Regions from separate parts of the Paenibacillus sp. FSL R7-0179 genome, predicted to be linked through region 3. Evidence: predicted binding sites of a transcription regulator. Region 3 holds the regulator's gene; each other region holds the start of a gene.

Region 1 (3,785 bases), 240 kb from region 3:
CGCGGGCTTGAAGGTTGATCCCGTGTCTCGTGATCCCATGAGCTATGGTTGTTATAAAATTCACAATCGCATCTTCATAACCGGGACCGTTGTTTATATAAACATTTTAGTTTATTTTCTGAAAAAGGACTGTGACAAATATCACTCTTTCGGTGATATTTGTCACTTCCATCCAGTCCCATATTAACCTTTAACCTTATTCTTTGTCAGGCAATCGTTACTTAGTTATCGAATTTTCCGTAGAATGCGTTGCGGTATACATCAGCAAGCTCGGATACCAGCGGCATTTTAGGGTTGGCAGTTGTACATTGGTCTTCAAATGCACGGTCAGCCAGATAGTCTACACGGGATTCGAAGTCCTTAGGATCGAAGCCAAGCGCCGAGAAGGATTCTTCGATACCGAGTTTTTTGTTCATATCGCGGATTGCATTGATCAGGCTTGTTACGCCTTCTTCGGTAGTGCGTGCAGGCAATCCCAGAATACGGGCAATCTCAGCATAGCGTTCGTCAGCTACAAAGTGAGAATATTTAGGGAACGAAGCGAACTTCGTAGGCTTCTTGGCATTGTAACGGATAACATGCGGCATCAGGATTGCATTGGTGCGGCCATGTGCGGTGTGATACTGTCCGCCCCATTTGTGCGCCAAGCTGTGGTTAATCCCCAGGAATGCATTGGCAAAAGCCATACCGGCAAGTGTCGATGCGTTGTGCATTTTCTCACGGGCCAGCTTGTCGCCTTGCAGTGCGGATTTCTCCAGCCACTGGAATACCAGTTGAATGGCTTTGATTGCCAGACCATCGGAATAGTCACTGGCCATTACTGATACATAAGCTTCAATAGCATGTGTCAATACGTCCATACCTGTATCGGCAACAGCGGTTTTAGGCAAGCTGTATACAAACTCAGGATCGATAATAGCTACGTCTGGAGTCAGCTCATAGTCAGCCAGCGGATACTTAGTATTATTCCCCGTTGTTTTATCTGTGATAACTGCGAACGAGGTTACTTCGGAACCTGTACCGGAAGTTGTAGGAATCGCAACGAATTTCGCTTTGTTGCCAAGCTTAGGGAATTTGTATACCCGTTTGCGGATATCCATGAACTTCTGCTTCAGACCATTGAAGTCTGCATCCGGATGTTCGTAGAACAGCCACATGCCCTTGGCAGCATCCATTGGGGAACCGCCCCCGAGTGCGATGATGCAGTCCGGCTGGAATCTGTTCATCATAGCTGTACCTTTTTCCACTGTAGTAGTCGACGGATCAGGTTCAACTTCCGAGAACACTTCGATTGCTACAGGAGTCTGGCGTTGACGCAGATAGTGCTCAACTCTTTCTACATATCCCAGCTTCACCATCACAGGGTCAGTGATAATAGCTACGCGTGTAATATCAGGCATTTTGGCCAGGTACTGAGTGGACCCCTTCTCGAAGTAAATCTTGTCAGGTACTTTAAACCATTGCATATTCACGGTACGACGGTTCACCCTTTTCACGTTGATCAGATTGATGGCAGTCACGTTCTGCGATACCGAGTTGCGTCCGTAAGATCCGCAGCCAAGTGTCAATGAAGGGATATTGGTGTTGTAAATATCGCCGATTGCGCCATGTGTAGATGGCGAGTTGACGAGAATACGTCCGGTCTGCAGACGGTTGGAGAACTTCATGATGACTTCTTCATTATTGGAATGGATAGCTGAGCTGTGGCCCATGCCGCCAAATTCAACGATTTGAGCTGCGCGTTCGATACCCTGGTCAGCATTCTTCACTTTGTAGCAAGCCAGAACCGGGCTCAGCTTCTCAGCAGACAATGGATATTTAGTACCTACGCCTTCAAGCTCAGCTACCAGGATCTTCGTTCCGGCCGGAACCTGAATGCCGCACATTTCAGCGATCTTCACAGCCGATTGGCCAACGATAGCCGGGTTAACCGCACATTTCTCTACGTTCATTGCGCCGCTGGTCAGCTTGGCAGCTTCTTCTTTGTTAACGAAGTAACAGCCGTTCGCAATCATTTTCTTCTTCACTTGATCGAAGATGGCTTCTTCAATGATGACTGCCTGCTCGGAAGCACAGATCATACCATTATCAAAAGTCTTCGACAGGATAAGGTCTGTTACAGCCTGATCAATGTCAGCACTCTTCTCAATGAAGGCAGGCACGTTACCAGGACCTACGCCGAGTGCCGGCTTGCCGCAGCTGTAAGCTGCCTTGACCATTGCCGATCCGCCGGTTGCCAGAATCAGTGCAACGTCCGGATTGTTCATCAATGCGTTTGTTTTGTCCATCGTAGGAAGCTCAATCCATTGGATGAAGTTCTCAGGTGCGCCGGCTGCTACGCCTGCATCATGCAGAATTTTGGCTGCTGCCGCACTGCACTCTTGCGCTGACGGGTGGAAACCGAATATAATAGGGTTACGTGTCTTAGCGGAAATCAAAGCTTTAAACATCGTGGTGGATGTTGGGTTGGTTACCGGTGTGATACCCATAATGATTCCGACTGGTTCAGCAATCTTCTGGAAGCTGTCATAAGCGTTATCCTCAATAACGCCTACAGTCTTGTCGTACTTAATTCCGTGCCAGATATATTCAGTGGAGAAGATGTTCTTCGTGATTTTGTCTTCGTATACTCCGCGTCCTGTTTCTTCAACTGCCAGTTTTGCCAGGTACATATGCTTGTCGAGTCCGGCCAGCGCCATTGCATGAACGATTGTGTTTGTCTGCTCTTGGTCCAGGCCCATGAACGCTTCGTGGGCTTTCTTTGCTTTATCCACCAAAACCTGAATATACTCTTCAGCGGTGGTTTGTTTCACTTGGGCGGCGACTTCGTTTTTAACTGCCATCTCCCTCGTCCTCCTGTCAATTTTTAGGTTGTTTCTTTCTATACATTTATCTTAGCACATCCTTTTCACCTTGTATAGTGAAATCTTTCACAAAGTTTAAAGTTTTTTTTGAGTTGTTTTCAAAGCGCTTTCATTCGATCATTTACCGGTATCTTTTCCATATTATATGTATTATTTAATTAATATTTGTCTAATCTGCGAACGCAATACGGCCAGTTGTAGCGTTGATGACCCATCTCAACCTTATGAAGCCGGGTGGGTTTCAGTAATTCTGCTCATGAATGCCAAGCCGTCACTTCGGCTCATCCGGCACTCTTCTATAGAATAACTCTGACAGGGTGAATATAAATATAAATCTCTTTATGTCCATTTGTATGGATTTTTTCTGCTAAATAAAAACCAGCCCACACAAACTTCCCGCGTTAGACTGGTTTTATAGTGTTTCATCCTGAGCATATTGCGCCGGACGGCTTATATTAGCTGTAAATCCCTCTAAAAACCGGAATTTCTTTCTCCATAATAAAATCATCCATGACGAATCCATTGCCGATATCCGCCATTTGCTCCCGTAGGATACGGAAGCCTTTTTTCTTATATACCACAATACTGGATTCGTTGTCACGATTGACTGTCAGCCAGATATGAGTCAGATTACGGTCCTCACACAGCTTCTCCAGGAAGGCCAACGCTTGACTGGCATAGCTGCGCCCCCTGTACTCCTTGCCGATATAGAACTTACTCAAAAAGAGCTTGCCATCTTCTTCTCTGGCCGACATATATCCGGCAATAGAGCCATCGCCATTATGGATCAAGTAATATTCGTAGCCCTGATGATGGATTTGATCCGTTATCGCGGGAGCCGATTGGAACTTTTCAATCATGTAATCAATCTGCTCGATGGTAATAATGGAGACATAATATTCTTGCCATATTTCTGCAGCC
Region 2 (3,785 bases), 270 kb from region 3:
TCAGCAATATAGCGACACCGGAGCAGTGCGGCATTTCCGCTTCGGCCGTATTGCCAAGCCATGAATTAGCAGCAAGACTAAGCCGCTGAGCGGTCAGATTCGCAGCAGAGAGGAGAACAACATGGAGGATTATGACAACAAGTCGATGGAAGAGCGGATCATCGAGAGCTATAAGCGGGATGAGGAAATGATGATTCTCGTATTTGCCCAGTGGTGTGTGAATAACAGGCTGGACCCGCATGCCCTGTATCTGCAGGCTTATCCGCTGCAGGAGGGCAACCAGGCGCTGGCCAATGCGCTGGCCCTGACGGTACCCGCAGAGGAGGCCGGGTTCATCTCCGATGATACTGTGCTGGGGGTACTCTCTCTCTATAGTAACGATGATCTTGCCTATGTGGTTACAGAGGCCAGCCAGCTAAGAAGCAAGGCAGAAGACACCAAGGATTGAGAGCGGAAATATAATAATAGTGGTTAATGAACTTTTTTTTGGCAAACGATGTTCATTCCAGAATAAATGTGGTAAAATTATATATACTAACTAATTGTAAGCTTCATAAGTGAGAGGTGATAACCATGGAAGAACATCAATTGACGATGTGCCCGAGATTTGAGACGGCTTTCTCGTTTCTGGGCAAGCGTTGGAACGGTCTCATTATTCAGACCTTGATGAGCGGCCCCAAGCGGTTCAAGGATATTTCCGGACTGATTCCGTCAATGAGCGATAAGATGCTGTCCGAGCGCATGAAGGATCTGGAATGCGAGGGCATTCTGGTACGGCATGTGTACCCGGAGACACCGGTGCGCATTGAGTATGAATTAACAGTGAAGGGCCGTGCGCTTGAGCCGGTCATGCAGCAAATCCAGTCCTGGGCCGAGAGCTGGGTGGAGTAGCAATACCGTAATATATATGAGACAGCCTCTTGCCCGGTATCCGGGTAAGGGGCTTTTCATATGCTGTTCTGCTTGAAATATAAGAACTTATAGGTTTCACACGATAACTTATCCTTCTATTTTTCGCTGAAACGGTACCGTCCTTTATAAGGACGGCAAAGCCGTTTCCGCTTGTTTATGCAGGTTTTGCCCAAATAAACCTTGCACTTAAGCCCTACCTGTGTAATATAATAGAACATACTAAATATTACGGATGTGTGGAAGCGTTAACAAAAGTAGGAAAAGCCCAGGGTTATATGTCAGGCGGATGCTTACGGGATGTGTTTTGGACGATGCTGATGGAAGGGAAGCGGAGGGCTTACACAACTTTTAGGAGGCGAGGACTATGACCATCACCTTGTTTTCCCGGGAAATAACCTATGGAAAAAAGGATGTCGCCGAACTGGAGACTGCTTCGATTAAAGTGCAGCTGATCTATGACAAGGTGTTGTTCATGCTTCATAACCATCTCCCGGATTCTCTGTGGGATGCATGGATCGGTGTGCCTTATGAGATCATTTCTTCTCTATATAAAGGGGACAATGACAGCGGGAGTGTGTTTCAGAAATGGATTCAAGGCCCATCCGGCTGGAAATGCATCGGCTGTGAACGGCATTGTCTGGAGCCTGTAACGGCAAGAGGAGGGAGTGGCTCAAATGCTCAGCGCCGTTTTACTTTTCATAATGGAATTAGTCAGAGCATGGTACTTCAAGCTGTAATCTGGTCTATGTATGAGAACACCCGGCTGCTTCAGCCTTACTTGGGGGAGGAGGCTTTTCTAAGTGAGGAGGATATGGAGCTAATCTCTGTATACTTCGTGCCAACCTATCTGACTCCGGCACCGCTCATCGAATTGAAGAAGCCAGCCAAAGAATATAAGGACAAGAACATCAGAGTGTATCAGGAATGGATCTCTGCCCCCGATCTGGTGCTGCAGTGGAACGGCGGCCTGACCGAAGGCAGATGGATGACGGGTGTATATGTGGATCATTCACGGTTCGCCGGACTTGGCCCTTACCTGAAGGATGCGCAGGGCAAGCGGACTTATATGCAGGCGACGGTTCAATAAACAAGGTAAACTCGAAAAAAGAGTTGAACTTGAAGCGAGGTCGTCACTGCGGTGAACATTTGGACTTCCGGCCGCTGCCCAGTTTGGATTTCCTGATATTAACCGCTCTACTCCGCCCGGTTATTCCTACGCCGGATCAAGTACACAGTGCTTAAGATGACCAGTCCTGCTGTAACAGAAATGATTAGTATTACCGTCCCGTTCGCACCGCCGTTAGCTGCGGATTGGGCGGTTGGATTCACGAAGGTAACAATAAGAATACAGGCCGCCACCACAATGGCCAGTACTGCACCGGCTATGCTTTTCCCGCCTATTCCGCTCTGCCTGCCGTCAGGTCCTACATACGCACCGCTCCAGATCAGCCGTACCAGATAGGAACCCACACCCAGCATGAAGATTGTGTAATTGCTAAGCGGATACTCCAGCCACTTCATTCCGTAGTTTTGCAGCCCCATGTCTGCCAGCAACAAGAATGCCATCAAAAGAAATGCCTGATTCCCCGCCTTGTGACGCTTCTGCAGTTGTCTCTCATCCAGGTTCGTTCTGCTCATCCTTCGTTCCCTCCCAAAATAGTTGATCCAGCGTCTTCCCAAGTGTTTCACAAATGTCAATGCACAGCCTCAGGGTGGGGTTGTAATCACCGTTCTCAATCGCGATAATCGTCTGCCTTGTGACCCCCACGGCATCTGCGAGTTGTTTTTGCGACATGTCTTTTGCCGCTCTGGAGGCTTTGAGCCTTAAGTTTTTCCCCATTCCCTCACCTCACGCATATTGTAAAATATATAAAACAAAATGTCTAGTATATTTAACATTGGGATACTGAAATTTCACGTTCATTAAAATTTGTTATATTCAGTGCGTACAATCACAAGTTTGGCCAAAGGCCAGTGATAAGGTGTAGAAGTGAAAAGCAGCACAAACCTACATCTTAACCTGAGGAGGGGCCAACATGGCGTCCAATCAATTAAACGATACAACAATTCATCCCGGGTTCACCCCGGAAGCAATGGTCAGAGATATTGTCCTGCAGTTCCCCAAAGCTGCAGATTATTTCAAAGCACAGCGGATCGATTTCTGCTGCGGAGGTGCCAAGCCGCTGGCTGAAGCTGCGGCCGAGAAGGGTCTTGATCCGGCAGCAATGGTACAGGAGCTGAACAAGCTGCAGGAACAGCATCCGGTGCTGGAAGAGGATACCTCATGGAACGAGGCTTCGTCAGAGGAGCTGGTGGATTATATTGTGAACAAGCATCACCGTTACCTGCGTGAAGAGCTTCCGCTAATCAGCCAGAATGTAACCAAGGTGTTCCGCGTTCACGGTGAGGATTCACCGCATCTGGGAGAAATGCACCGCCTGTTCAATATGCTGCGTGAAGAGCTGCTGCAGCATACGGCGAAGGAAGAAGAGAGCGAATTCCCTAAGATGCTGGCTTACACTCAGAACCCGAGCGAAGAAGGACTTGCTGAGCTGCGCGGATTGCTGCATAATCTGGAAGCCGAGCATGACGGGGCCGGAGAGATTCTGCGTGAGCTGCGCAGAGTTACTAATGACTACACACCGCCCGCACATGCCTGCACGACTTATCGTCTGACCTATGCCCGTCTTGAAGAGCTGGAAGGCATGACCTTTGAGCATGTGCATCTGGAGAACAACATTCTGTTCCTGCGTTATCAATAGAATCTGCTGCAAGGTAAAAGTCCCTTCGGGGGCTTTTTACTTTATATACCGGGAGAAATGATTTGAGAACCCTTCCTCTATGCGTTATCCTTAAAGAGTCTGGGAAAATAC
Region 3 (3,785 bases):
ATATGCTAAAACTTCCAATTCAATCATCCTCCTTGAGAGACATTTATGTATGTTGGCGATAGCATTCGAGGTATACAATCAGTATATCAATTCAAGTATATTCATCGATGTATCTCAAACCATATATCTCCATTTAGCCACAGTTCCGCCCCAAGAAGAATACCCTGACAATACAGCGGTGTTGCCCCGTGACCGTCTGCCACCAGTCCAAGAACAGCTCCAGATTATTTTCAACATGATGGATACAAAAAAAACGGAAGAACAGATCATCTGTTCCTCCGCAATTTAGTTCTGCCGCTGAGTCCTTAGCTTAACGGTTCGGCAGACTGTACCCTTCACCGATGGCGCTGCCATCCTTGAAGCGGTAAAAGTTGTAATAGAATCGCCCGTCTTTTTTGTAAAATAGCTGCCAGGCATATTCCCCGTTATATACACCGGGCAGCAGCCGTTCAATCTTAACGTCCGGCAGCTGTGCGGCTATGATTTCGCGCATCTTCTCTTCCGAGGTGCCTTTGCTCAGCTCTTCGGCATACAGGCCGTTGTCGCCTCCGGCAGGCTTGCCCTCCAAGGTGAAACGGACCCACACCATCAGCTCGGTCCCCGCTTCATTTTTACCGGTCAGCACCCAGTAGATCTCATTGTCATTCCAGACGGATTTCTGGGCCTTGGTTACCTCTGTCAGTCCGGCTCGCGCCCGGGCCAGCTCCTTGGCTTCACTCCGCTCGTTCCACTGGTCCTTCATAATGTAGGCATAGAACTGGCTTAGTCCGAACAGAAGGAGCAGCACCACGGTAATCCCCAGCCAGATCCATTTTCTCCTCTTCTTCTTCACCACACTGTTTCCTTTCCCGTTCCCCTGAATTACCGTTTAAGCAGGCTCTCGAACGTCTCCTGTGCTTTGCGGCGGATAGCTTCTTCATCCAGTGTCAGGCATTGTCCATGCTTCACTACCTGCTGGCCGTTCACCCATACATGCTCTACATCCTTGGCGCTTGCCGAATAGACGGCATGGGAGAGCAGATCGGTATGCGGCAGCAGATGAGGCTGATCAATATCCAGCGCGATGAAGTCGGCCTTCATCCCTGCTGCAAGCCGGCCTACCCCGCTCAGGAAAACAGACTGCGCCCCGTACTCCGTAGCCATCAGCAGCGCCTCAGGAGCCGGTACGGCTGTAGGATCACCGCTTACGCCTTTATGGATCAGAGCCGCCAGCCTCATCTCTTCAAACATATCCAGGTTATTGTTACTAGCAGCGCCGTCTGTACCCAGGGAGACCTTAACCCCGGCTCTCAGCAGCTCAGGAACACGTGCAACCCCGCTGGCCAGCTTCAGGTTACTGCCGGGATTATGCGACACACCAACATTATAGCGGGCCAGAATCCCGATCTCCTCATCGTTCAGATGAACCCCGTGGGCAATGAGCGAAGGACGGGTGAACATTCCCAGCTTCTCCAGATGCGCGACTGGACGAAGACCGTAGTCGGCCACGTTCTGCTCCACTTCATGGCGCGTCTCGGACATATGGGTATGCATCGGCAGATCCAGATCATGCGCAGCCTCCACGAACTTCATGAAAAACTCTGGAGGACAGGTGTACGGGGCGTGCGGCGAGAGCATGGTAGTGATTCTGCCGTCAGCCTTGCCGTGCCAGTTACGGGCAAAAGCAACCGCTTCAGCGAGCTTCGCCTGCTGCACCTCTTCCGGACACAGCCCAATCACGCCGCGCATTAGCACCGCTCGAATACCGGATTGCTCTGTTACTTCCGCAACACGGTCCATATGATCATACATATCGAGGAAGGTGGTTGTGCCGCCCTTCAGCATTTCCAGCACGGACAAAGAGGTTCCCCAATATACATCATCACCAGTGAATTTCTCTTCCATCGGCCACATCTTCTCCTGCAGCCAAGTCTGAAGCACCATATCATCGCCGTATCCGCGCAGCAGCGACATGGCCGTATGTCCATGGGTATTGACCAGTCCCGGCATGAACAGCAGACGGCTGCCGTCTACGACCTGGGCGCCAGCCTCCACTACCGGCTCAGCTTCACCTATGTAAGTAATCAGATCATTCGCCAGGGTCATATACCCGCTCAGAACCGGCTTATCGCTGCCCGGAACCAGAAAGTGCCCGTTCTTGATTATCGTGATCTTACTGCTCATCTTCAGCCTCATCCTTTCCATCATGCAAATAATAGGCCAGGCTCTGCAGATCTGTGGTGAAATCTGCGGCATGAATCCGGATATTGGCAGGCGTCTTGAGAATAACCGGTGCGAAGTTCAGAATCGCCTCGATGCCGGAGTCCACAAGAATATCAGCTACATTCTGGGCTTCGCTGTCAGGTACGGTAATAATCCCGATCCGGATGCCCTGGGAGCGGATGGTATCGCTCAGCTCCTCCATCGGCTGCACAACCAGCGAGTTGATCTGCTGGCCCACCTTCGGCGGGTAGGCATCGAAGATCGCAGTAATCTTCATCGTATCCTTCAAGTAAGCGTTATAGTTAGACAAGGCATGACCGAGATTACCGGCTCCAACCAGTGCAACATTAATTTGCTGATCAAGCTTGAGAATATGGCGGATCTTCTCAATCAGATAGGATACATCGTAGCCGATGCCCTTTCGGCCGAAATCACCGAAATAAGCGAGGTCCTTACGGATCTGGGCGGGATTCAGATCAAGCTTCTGGCCCAGCTCCTGAGAAGAGACTGTGGAAATTTCACGTTTTTGGAGATCGTTCAGGAAACGCAGGTACACTGGGAGCCTGCGCACGACGGCCTCCGATATTTTATCCGATTTCATGTATTCTCCTCCTTAAAAGTTGTGTTAGACCCTTACAATTATAGCAACCGTGCCCCCCCGCCTGCCGGAGCGGCAGGACAGGGCGGGAACGGATCTTCAGGTTTATCATGACTTATTAATAATAGCAATAGCAGATGAATTAGGAAACCCCGCCGTCCTCCAGCCATTCGGCAATTCTCGGGACCATCTGCTCGGTGAGCATATGCTCCATCTTGGGACCGGGGAGTGAATACAGGAAGTACTTTCCGTAATGCGATTCAATGACTCTGGTATCGTACACAATTACGATGCCCCGGTCCTGCGCCGTGCGGACCAGCCGCCCGAAGCCCTGCTTGAAGCGGATGACAGCCTGCGGCACGGACAGCTTCATGAACGGGTTCTTCTTCTGTGCCTGAAGCAGCTCCGACTTCGCTTCTGCCAGCGGGTGATTCGGCGGCTGGAACGGCAGTCTGACAATCGCCAGACAGGTCAATGCTTCTCCGGGGATATCCACCCCTTCCCAGAAACTGCTGGTACCCAGCAGGACCGAGGCCGGGCTGTCCTGGAAGCGGCGGATCAGCTTGCTCCGGCTGCCGCCTTCCACACCTTGTCCGAGCACCGCGATATCCTGGGAGGCAAGCGCCTCCTTCAGCGGATCATAGACCTGCCGAAGCATCTTATAGGAGGTGAACAACACCAGCATCCGCCCCCGCGTGGTTACAGCAGTCTCGGCAAGAGAGTGAACGAGGGTGTCCACAAAGCGGGCATCCCCTATGCTTCCCTTGACGCTCGGGAAGTCGCGGGGAATAACCAGCAGAGCCTGCTCCCTGTATTTGAACGGTGACGGAAGCAGCGCTGTCATCAGACGACCCTGCTCCGCAGCTTCACCAAGACCCAGGTTATCGATCATAAACTGGAAGGACTTATCCACGGATAAGGTGGCCGAGGTCAGGATGATACTCTTCTTCTTGTCGAAGAACAGCTCCCTGAGCTGGGTACTGAC

Evidence for each region. The regulator Rex, encoded in region 3, represses fermentation and respiration genes when NADH is low (regulators of the CRP and FNR family bind a similar motif). The targets are predictions, from matches to a motif close to TTGTGAAATATTTCACAA.
Region 1: the regulator Rex is predicted to act here: its motif matches at 2,919-2,936, upstream of adhE (bifunctional acetaldehyde-CoA/alcohol dehydrogenase).
Region 2: the regulator Rex is predicted to act here: its motif matches at 2,901-2,918, upstream of ric (iron-sulfur cluster repair di-iron protein).

The regions. Positions count from the first base shown of each region.
Region 1 covers NZ_JBBOCC010000001.1:3,504,252-3,508,036, reverse strand. Annotated here, with positions in the region: gene adhE (bifunctional acetaldehyde-CoA/alcohol dehydrogenase) at 222-2,843, opposite strand; gene MKX63_RS15310 (GNAT family N-acetyltransferase) at 3,320-3,785, opposite strand, start outside.
Region 2 covers NZ_JBBOCC010000001.1:3,480,115-3,483,899, forward strand. Annotated here, with positions in the region: gene MKX63_RS15165 (Gfo/Idh/MocA family protein) at 1-89, shown strand, start outside; gene MKX63_RS15170 (hypothetical protein) at 122-448, shown strand; gene MKX63_RS15175 (winged helix-turn-helix transcriptional regulator) at 574-891, shown strand; gene MKX63_RS15180 (hypothetical protein) at 1,277-1,999, shown strand; gene MKX63_RS15185 (DUF6773 family protein) at 2,107-2,550, opposite strand; gene MKX63_RS15190 (helix-turn-helix transcriptional regulator) at 2,528-2,752, opposite strand; gene ric (iron-sulfur cluster repair di-iron protein) at 2,979-3,674, shown strand.
Region 3 covers NZ_JBBOCC010000001.1:3,745,581-3,749,365, reverse strand. Annotated here, with positions in the region: gene MKX63_RS16525 (aminoglycoside adenylyltransferase domain-containing protein) at 1-27, opposite strand, end outside; gene MKX63_RS16520 (cell wall elongation regulator TseB-like domain-containing protein) at 311-832, opposite strand; gene MKX63_RS16515 (amidohydrolase) at 862-2,163, opposite strand; gene MKX63_RS16510 (redox-sensing transcriptional repressor Rex) at 2,153-2,803, opposite strand; gene dinG (ATP-dependent DNA helicase DinG) at 2,943-3,785, opposite strand, start outside.